Regions from separate parts of the Streptomyces sp. NBC_01506 genome, predicted to be linked through region 3. Evidence: riboswitches for the same ligand, from Rfam matches in the RefSeq annotation. Region 3 holds a riboswitch; each other region holds the start of a gene.
What was found. Region 3 has a riboswitch for cyclic di-AMP ahead of OG329_RS22170 (M23 family metallopeptidase). Riboswitches for the same ligand answer to the same signal wherever they lie in the genome.
Positions count from the first base shown of each region.

Region 1: linked by a shared signal. The riboswitch ahead of OG329_RS04875 (peptidoglycan DD-metalloendopeptidase family protein) and the one ahead of OG329_RS22170 (M23 family metallopeptidase) in region 3 are both predicted to bind cyclic di-AMP.
Region 2: linked by a shared signal. The riboswitch ahead of OG329_RS07980 (transglycosylase SLT domain-containing protein) and the one ahead of OG329_RS22170 (M23 family metallopeptidase) in region 3 are both predicted to bind cyclic di-AMP.
Region 4: linked by a shared signal. The riboswitch ahead of OG329_RS36710 (C40 family peptidase) and the one ahead of OG329_RS22170 (M23 family metallopeptidase) in region 3 are both predicted to bind cyclic di-AMP.

Region 1 covers NZ_CP109422.1:1,202,032-1,204,221, reverse strand. Annotated here, with positions in the region: gene OG329_RS04880 (tyrosine-protein phosphatase) at 1-532, opposite strand, end outside; cyclic di-AMP (ydaO/yuaA leader) riboswitch at 939-1,103, shown strand; gene OG329_RS04875 (peptidoglycan DD-metalloendopeptidase family protein) at 1,108-2,043, shown strand.
Region 2 covers NZ_CP109422.1:1,893,264-1,895,453, reverse strand. Annotated here, with positions in the region: gene OG329_RS07985 (right-handed parallel beta-helix repeat-containing protein) at 1-522, shown strand, start outside; cyclic di-AMP (ydaO/yuaA leader) riboswitch at 954-1,114, shown strand; gene OG329_RS07980 (transglycosylase SLT domain-containing protein) at 1,119-1,862, shown strand; gene OG329_RS07975 (SRPBCC family protein) at 2,024-2,190, opposite strand, start outside.
Region 3 covers NZ_CP109422.1:5,046,662-5,048,851, reverse strand. Annotated here, with positions in the region: gene OG329_RS22175 (PrsW family intramembrane metalloprotease) at 1-178, shown strand, start outside; gene OG329_RS22170 (M23 family metallopeptidase) at 175-1,242, opposite strand; cyclic di-AMP (ydaO/yuaA leader) riboswitch at 1,254-1,409, opposite strand; gene OG329_RS22165 (PP2C family protein-serine/threonine phosphatase) at 1,662-2,190, opposite strand, start outside.
Region 4 covers NZ_CP109422.1:8,167,698-8,169,887, reverse strand. Annotated here, with positions in the region: gene OG329_RS36720 (ATP-dependent Clp protease proteolytic subunit) at 1-51, shown strand, start outside; gene OG329_RS36715 (hypothetical protein) at 59-367, shown strand; cyclic di-AMP (ydaO/yuaA leader) riboswitch at 738-909, shown strand; gene OG329_RS36710 (C40 family peptidase) at 913-1,383, shown strand; gene OG329_RS36705 (ATP-binding protein) at 1,449-1,880, opposite strand; gene OG329_RS36700 (8-amino-7-oxononanoate synthase) at 2,142-2,190, opposite strand, start outside.

The DNA.
Region 1 (2,190 bases), 3.8 Mb from region 3:
CCACGCCCACGGCGAGCAGCGACACCGCGATGGAGAGCCCGGCCCTGTCCTTGCCCGCCGCGCAGTGCATCAGCGCGGGCAGGCTTTCCTCGGCCAGGGCGTGCAGCACACGCCGGTGCTCGGCGGTGCGGTCCAGAATGATCGAACGGTACGAAGCGGACATCCGGGCCACGCCCTTGCCGTCGGCGAGGATCGACCGGAGCTGGTCGAGATCGCCGTCGCGGACCATCTTCCAGAACTCCGTCCCGTCGGCCGGGTCGGTGAGCGGAATGTTCACATTGCGTACGCCGGCCAGCTCCACGTCCAGGCCGTCGAGCTTCTGGTCGGCCGCGTTGCGGAAGTCGAAGATCGTGTGCAGACCCAGCGACGTAAGGAACGCCCTGTCCTCGGCCGTGGCGTGCGCGAGGTGCCCGCTGCGGAAGAGCCGGCCGTACCGGACGCGCCGCCCATCGGCGGTCGGCAGACCGCCCACGTCGCGGAAGTTGCGTACACCGGCCAGTTCGGGCTCGGTCGACGGGACCGGCTGCGGCACCTCGTGCGTCACGTGAACTCCTCCGCGTCTGCGGTCGGCGCTCGTCGCCGACGCTGTCGCGCTCCGACTTTACGACATCCATTCCCGCTGAAATCAGTTCACGGATAGGGCTTCTGTCCGTATTGAGTGATTCCTTATAACGTGCCCCGTTCACAGGGGAGATGGGGGCAGATCGTCATCGACTGGTGAGCCAGATCATATCCGTGACGGTGTGTGGCGGCGCCCGGAAGGGGAATTGGGGCGGCGCCCGGAATTCGAAGATCCGTAATCCACACAGGGTGACCGCTCTTGGAGAACGATATCCAGGAGCGGATCACCGGGGGAATACGACGGCTTGTACGGGTCGGCCCACCCGGCTTACGGTCACCGCAATCCGAGCGGATCGCCGAATCCTGCCGCCGCTCGGAATCCGCATCCACCAGCAATCATCCACGTGTGGCAGGAGCGGGGGACCCAGGTAAGTCGCCGATCCGGCACACCGGACCGGCTTGGGGTGAAGTCGCGCCACGGCGCGACCGGGCATCTCCAGCCCGAACCCGACAGCTCACCTCGTAGGCGCCGGAGAGGAATTCGCCATGCCCGCAATGGGTAAGCACCGTCGTCCGAGGACCAACTCGATCGCGCGCGGAATCGTCGCCGCCGGAGCGGGTGGCGCCGCCCTCGCGCTTCCGCTCATCGGTGCCACCGGCGCGCACGCCGCCGAGCAGACCGCGGCGCCGTCCGTGGCGCCGGAGCGCGTCGTGTCCGCCGCGCACACCGCTTCCGCCGCCTCCGCCACGCAGACGGCCCAGCAGGCCGCCACCGCCAAGACCGTGAAGACGTACTCGGTCACCGCGGGCGACTACCTCGCCAAGATCGCCGAGACGCAGAAGGTCAGCGGCGGCTGGGAGAAGCTGTACGAGGACAACCGCGAGGCCGTCGGTGACGACCCGTCGCTGATCCACCCGGGCCTGAAGCTCACCATCAACGCGCAGAGCAAGGCGTCCTCCGAGGGCAAGGCCGAGGCCACCCCGAAGAAGCCGGCCCCCGCGAAGCCCGCCCCGGCCGAGCCCGCCCCGAAGGCGGACACCACCGCGGCGAACGAGCCCGCGGCGCAGAGCAGCGGCTCCGGCTACACCGCCCCCGTCGACTCCTCCACCTCGACCCCGTACCACCAGGCCGGCGGAAGCTGGTCCAGCGGCTACCACACGGGCGTGGACTTCTCGGCGGCGTCGGGCACCACCGTAAAGGCGGTCGGTCCCGGCACCGTCGTCTCGGCCGGCTGGTCCGGGTCGTACGGCAACGAGGTCGTCATCAAGCACGACGACGGCAAGTACTCGCAGTACGCCCACCTTTCCTCGCTCACCGTCTCGGCGGGCCAGAGTGTCGGCGGCGGCGACCAGATCGGTCTCTCCGGTTCCACCGGCAACTCCACCGGTCCGCACCTGCACTTCGAGATCCGCACCGGCCCGAGTTACGGCTCCGACATCGACCCGCTGGCGTATCTGCGCGAGCACGGCGTTTCCGTCTGAGCCGTTCGGCCTTCAGCCGTTCGACCTCTCCAGGAATGGCCGTTGGCCGGCACCCCGAGTGCCGGCCGACGGCCATTGTCTTATTCCGGCTTGAACGAATTTTGACCGGTGGTGTTTCTCACCGGCGTCAACCCCTCCTTACGGTCG
Region 2 (2,190 bases), 3.2 Mb from region 3:
CAGTTGCCCTGGCGGGCGAACGGCGTCGCGATATACGGCGGTTACGGGAACACGGTACGGAACAATCTGATCGCCGACACGGCCAACTACCCGGGAATCATGCTGGCGACCGATCACGACCCGCTGCCGTTCTCGGGCGAGACCGTGCTCACCGGTAACGCGCTCCACCGCACGGGCGGCGCATTCTGGAACGAGGACCAGGAGTTCGGCGCGATCACGATCTTCCCGGCGAGCCGGGACATCACCGGGGTGAAGATCAGGGACACCGAGATCTCCGACTCCACGTATGACGGCATTCAGTTCAAGAACGGCGGCGGCAACGTACCGGACGTCGAGATCAGCGACGTGTCGATCGACAAGTCCAACAACGGCTCCGGCATCCTCGCGATGGGCGGCGCCCGCGGCAACGCGACGCTGACGAACGTCACCATCACCAACTCGGCCGAGGGAGACGTCCTGGTCGAGCCGGGATCGAGCTTTGTGATCACGGGCGGCCCCGGCACTTCGCGGGTGGCCGACTGACACACCGTCGACCGGGCGAGAGCCCGCTGGACCGCCTTCCGTACGGCTCTGTGAGGGGAGCCGTACGGAAGGCGCTTTTCGCACATCCACTAACTGGGGGAGAATTCTCTTTTGTCCGCTTTGTGGGGCAGGGTGTTATGTGTATTCAGCGACTAACTTGTCCGTTTCTGGGCGGTGTTGTCGTCGGGCGGTTGCGTCGATCCCCAGTGATGTGTGTCACAAGCGCGGCGACTCGCCTCTCCTGCCCCGCCGCCCACTTCCCGTGTGGGAAAGGAAAGTTGAGGCTTGTACCGCCGGGCGGGAATTCGAATTGCCCGCCCGCCGGATCGGCGAATGGCAGGGCGTGGTGAATTCAGGACTTGTTTCGCCCGGACGTTCTCGCTTACGTTCTCGTTATTCCGGGCGGAACGCCGAATCCTGCCGCTGTCCGGAAACCGCACTCACCCACTCACGTACGGCAGGAGCGGGGGACCCAGGTAAGTCGCCGATCCGGCATTGCCGGACCGGCTTGGGGTGAAGTCGCGCCCACAGCGCGGCCGGGCATCTCCCGCCCGAACCCGACAGCTCACCTCGTAGGCGACGGAGAGGATTTCGTCATGCCCGCAGAGGGTAAGCACCGCCGTTCCCGCACCAGCCCGCTCGCCCGCCGCCTCATCGCGGTCGGCACGGGCGGTGCCGCACTCGCCCTGCCCCTGGTGACCGCCACCACGGCGGGCGCCGCGCCCGCCCCGCAGCACGCGGTCACGGCCCCGACGGCCGTCGACGCCGTCAAGACGGTGACCCACACCGTCGTGAAGGGCGAATCACTGGCCAAGATCGCGGACGCCCGTTCCGTGAGCGGCGGCTGGGAAGCGCTGTACAAGAACAACCGCAGCGCCGTCGGCGACGACCCGTCGCTGATCCGCCCCGGGCTGAAGCTGAAGCTCGCGGGGGCGCCCAAGGCCGCCCCGACCGCGTCGACCGAGAACGCGTCGGCCGCCAAGTCCACCGAAGCCGTGCAGACGGCCGCCAAGTCGTACACGAACGACCTGGACGGCTGGATCCGCGAGGCGCTGGACGTCATGGCGCAGAACGGCATCCCCGGTTCGTACGACGGCATCCACCGCAACATCATGCGCGAGTCCGCGGGCAACCCGCAGGCCATCAACAACTGGGACTCCAACGCCGCGGCCGGCATCCCGTCGAAGGGCCTGCTCCAGGTCATCGACCCGACCTTCGAGGCGTACCACGTGCCCGGCACGTCGACCGACAGCTACGACCCGGTCGCCAACATCGTGGCGGCCTGCAACTACGCGGCCGACCGCTACGGCTCGATCGACAACGTGAACGGCCCGTACTGATCGGAACCGGCGCCTGTCCCCAAGGCCGGGCGGGCTGTCGCTGACGCGACAGCCCGCCCGGCCTTTCGGGCTGAGACGGACCACGAAGCGGGCCGTGTTCTCAAACATGGACGGATTTGCGGTGCTTTGCCCCCAAGCGCCCGACCGGCTTGCGTATCCCTCTACTCCTGGAGCAGCCGCGCCGCCAGGTCGGCCACCCGCTCCCGCCACACCACCAGCGCCGCGTCCGCGTCGAAGTCGCGCGGGCCGCTCTGGGTGAGCACCAGCCGGGGCCCGTGCCCCGTCCCGGTGCGCAGCTCCCAGCGGACCTCGCCGTCGGGATGCCAGG
Region 3 (2,190 bases):
GGGACGCGGCACGGCCGGCCCGGACTATGTGGAGCGCGAGCAGGAGCTGCTTCACCACCTGTGGCAGCGCCGGGAGATGGCGTCGCCCGCGCTGGCGTATGCGGCGCGGGCGACGGGGCGGGTGTGGACGCCGCCGCCGTACATCGACTACGGCGGCTACAACCCGTACAAAACCTAGGGCGTGAGGCCCTTGCCGCGCAGCCAGCTCAGCGGGTCGATCCCGCTGCCGCCCGCGGTGTGCACCTCAAGGTGCAGATGCGGACCGGTGACGTTGCCGGTGGCTCCCACGCGTCCGACGGTCTCGCCGGTGGTGACCTTCTGGCCGGTGCTGACCGTCATCGAGGACAGGTGGGCGTACCAGATCTCCGTACCGTCCTCGAGCTCCAGCACCACGCGGTAGCCGTACGACCCCGACCAGCCGGCCGACTTGACGGTCCCGCTGTGGACGGCCTTGGTGGGCGTGCCCGTGGGGGCCGCGAAGTCCAGGCCGGTGTGCTGGCCGGAGGACCACATGGAGCCGGCCTGGCCGTAGGTCGAGGTGAGCGTGTACGAGGAGGTGGGGAGCGAGAAGCTGGCGGCCAGCTTCTCCAGGCGCTCCTTCTCGGCCTTGGCCTCCGCCGCCTCCTTGGCCTTGCGCTTCTCCTCGGCGGCCTTCTCCTCGGCCTCGGTCTGCTGCTTCTTGGCGTCGGCCGCGGCCTTCTCGGCGGCTGCCGCCTCGGCGCTCGCCTTCTGGGCGGCGTCGGCCTCGGCCTGCTGCTGCTCGGCCTGCTGGAGGATGCGGGCGCGCAGCGCCTCGCCGGAGTCGGTGGTGCCCTGCTGGGCGTCCGCGGCGGTGAGGCCCGCCGTGGTGAGCGGGGCGGGCGCCGCCTCTTCGCTCATCTTGTCGCCGTCGGACATGAAAGACCCGACGCCGGGAAGGGACTTGGCGTCGGGAAGATTGTCCGAGATCGCGTCGGGAAGTGATATCGAGACCGCGGGCTTGTCCTGGGCGGAGGCGATGCCTCCCGCGCCGACCGCGGCGATGACACCCACTCCGAGGACCGTGGAGCTGCGGGCGAGAGCGTTGCGCTGTTTGGCGACACGGTGCTTGCCGCGTACGGGACGGATGGAGTCCGCGGTGGGATTCCACTCCTCCCAGTCCCTGTTCGCCTCGCCGTCGGTGAGATCGGAGCCGGCGAACCGGCTTCCGGGGCCGAAACGGGCCGGGGCGGAGGTCTCGGGGGCAGGACTGTTGGACGCCACTGGGGCGCTCTCCTTTCCTTCCTTCTCGCCTACCGGGTTAGCTGACGGGTTCGGAGCAGGAAGGTCTCCTACGAGCGTTCCTTGGCCGCACGAGGCAGCAAGAGACGCCCGATTCACCCCAATTGGTGGTTCCCCGGTTTCCTTGCGGAATTCGGCGCGTGCGCACGGTGCCGTCTCTTTCGACGGCTGGGACAACCGCGCTGCGTTATCGAACGTTAATAGACGACCGGGGCTTATTCCAAGCTGTTCCGGGTGATCGTTAGCGATGACGGCCGGGACCAACCGGGGCACAAGCGGGTGTAATCGGGCGAGTTGATCGACTCTCGGGCCGTGTGCGATCACACACTCGAACTGACGGTGCGTCAAATGTTATGCGGAGGGGTGCGCCTCAACTACGCAGCGTGCCGGGCGAGATGACGTCACGGCACGACCCGCATCGTCCTGCGCCGTTCCGGCTGCCTCGCGGTGGGCCGGCTGACGGCCAGCAGCGCCATGTCGTCCGTCCTGCGGCCACCGGTGTGCCGCCGTACGTCCCCGACGATCGCCTCCAGCAGCTCGTCGGGGCCGGGGAAGATCCGTCCCGCCAGCCGTTCGCGCGGGTTGTAGAAGACACCCGCCGCGTTGCGCGCCTCGGTGAGCCCGTCCGTGTAGAGCAGCAGCGTCGATCCGGAGCTGTACGGCACCTCGTCCGCCCGGTCCGGCCACGCCCCCAGCTCGCCCATCCCCAGCGGCAGCGTCGGGTCGGACGGGGCCAGCACCGTCAGCCCGCCGTCGGCGGCGAGCATCAGCGGCTCCGGGTGCCCGCGGTTGACCACCCGCACCATGCCCTCGACATGCGGGATCTCCGCCAGTACGGCGGTGGTGAAGCCCTCGAACAGATCGATCCCGTTGCGCCGTGTGCCTTCGCGCGCCAGCGCCCGCTCCAGCCGCTGCGCGACCCCTTCGAGT
Region 4 (2,190 bases), 3.1 Mb from region 3:
CAGGTCGCGCAGGACCGCAGGGCGTCCCTCGGCTTCAACACCCCCCGGTGAACCGCCGATGCCGCCACCGGAACTTCCGCCGCTGCCCGCGCTGACCCGCGCCGAGGGCGACTTCGTCGACAGCTATCTCCAGGTCGTCGACCTGGTGGGCCGGATCAACCCGTCGCGCGCCGACGACACCTACGGCGCGCTGCGCGCCGCGCAGGCCCTGGTGTCCCGAGCGGCCGAACTGCGCGCCGCGCTGACGCTGATGCACGCCAGGGGCGAGACGCGGTTGCACACGCCGACCCTGGACCGCGCGCTGCGGGTTCTCGACGGGGAACGCAGGGCCGGGCGGGTCACCATGCCGCCCGGACCGCCGACTTGATGCGGGCGTCGGTCAACGGACCCGCGACACGACACCGAATCGGTGGCGCGGTGTCCCGTACGGACGCGTCCGTACGGGATTTGCCCGCTCGTTCGGCGTATCGACGCGCCCGCCGCGACAGGGGCGGCGACTTGCGACGGGCGGATCGGCCGTCCGGCCGCAACGCGTCGCTACGTCGCAGGTACAGCGCGTGAGCGGTCATATGGGCCGGTCACCGAATCGACCGTAGCAACCCAAATGGGCCATAAGTGACGAGAGTCACATATGGTCGTTTCGGCTCGGAATTGCGCTGAGGCCGCGTCAAGATCCGTGGGACGACAAGCCCCCGCCACCTCGGCGGGGCGGTCCGGGTGGACGCCGAGTCCTGCCGCCGCTCCGGATGCCTGGTCGACACGAGTGGATCGGCAGGAGTGGAGGACCCGAGCAGTTCGGGGCGGTCCGGCCATGGACCGTTCCTCGGGGTGAAGCCGCACACGCGGCCGGGCATCTTCGCCAGTCCGAACCCGACAGGTCATCCTTCACAGGCGGCTGACGAAGGGTTGCGCATGTCCTCGCAGACGCATGTCCCGTCGCTGCTCTCCCGGGCCGGTACCGCATCGGTCCTCCTCGCCGCCGTCGGCGGCACGATGCTGGCGCCCGGCGCCGTGTCGGAGGCCCACGCCCATCCGGCCGCCTCCAAGGCCCTGAATGTGGCCGCTTCCAAGAAGGGCGCGCCGTACAAGTACGGGGCGACAGGTCCGCATCGGTTCGACTGCTCGGGTCTGACGCTGTTCTCGTACAAGAAGGCGGGCAAGTCGCTGCCGCGTACGGCGCAGCAGCAGTACAACAAGTCGCGCCACATCTCGGCTTCCAGCCGCAAGAAGGGCGATCTGGTCTTCTTCCACTCCGGCAACCGCGTCTACCACGTCGGGATCTACGCCGGCGCCGGCAAGATCTGGCATTCGCCGAAGACGGGTCAGGTGGTACGGCTCCAGCGCATCTGGGCCAAGAGCGTCTGGTACGGCCGGGTCCGCTGACGCCCGTACGCCCTTACGCGCGTACTCCCGTACGGCGGTGCTCGGTACGCGGTGCGGCGTGCGGGTCAGCCCTGGGCCGGGGGCGTCCAGGGCAGGGTGATCCAGACCGTCTTACCGCCGTCGGCGGTGGGGGTCACGGCCACCGCTCCGCCGTACTCGGCGGCCAGCGCGCGGATGATGACCATCCCGCGGCCGTTGTCCTGCTGGACCGCGGCCGGGAGCCGCTGCGGCCACCGCGGATGGCTGTCGGTCACGCCGACGCGCAACTGTTCGTCGCGCTCCAGAGTGACGTCGACCGTGAAGGTCGGTGATCTGCCGAAAGTGTGCTGCACGGCGTTGGTCGCCAGCTCCGAGATGATCAGGCGAACCGTTTCGGCGGTGTCGGCGTCGCCCGGCAGTCCCCACTCCCCGAGGACACGCGCGACATATCTGCGAGCTGCCGGTACCGAGGCCGGATCGCTCGGCAGCGTGACGGATGCTTCTTGATGGTCTGCCATGGCGACGCTGTCCCTTTCCCACCGGGACGCAGACCGACCTATGGCAGATGCCCGCGAGTACGTCCCCGGATTGCGCTTCGCGCCACACTGCCATCAACGGCGCCCGGCGCATGGGCGATCCGCCGGGATATGACCCCGGTTGTCGCTCTAAGCGGTGAACCCTGCTACGCGAGACCGTATTTGAGCGGACTCAAGTTTCCGCCCCCGGCGACCGAGGGGGACGCCGGAGGAGGGAACGTGCCGGGGGACGTGCGCGCGCGCTCAACCGGTCGGTGCCACGGCCCCGGCGGGCGCGGTCGCGACGATCGTC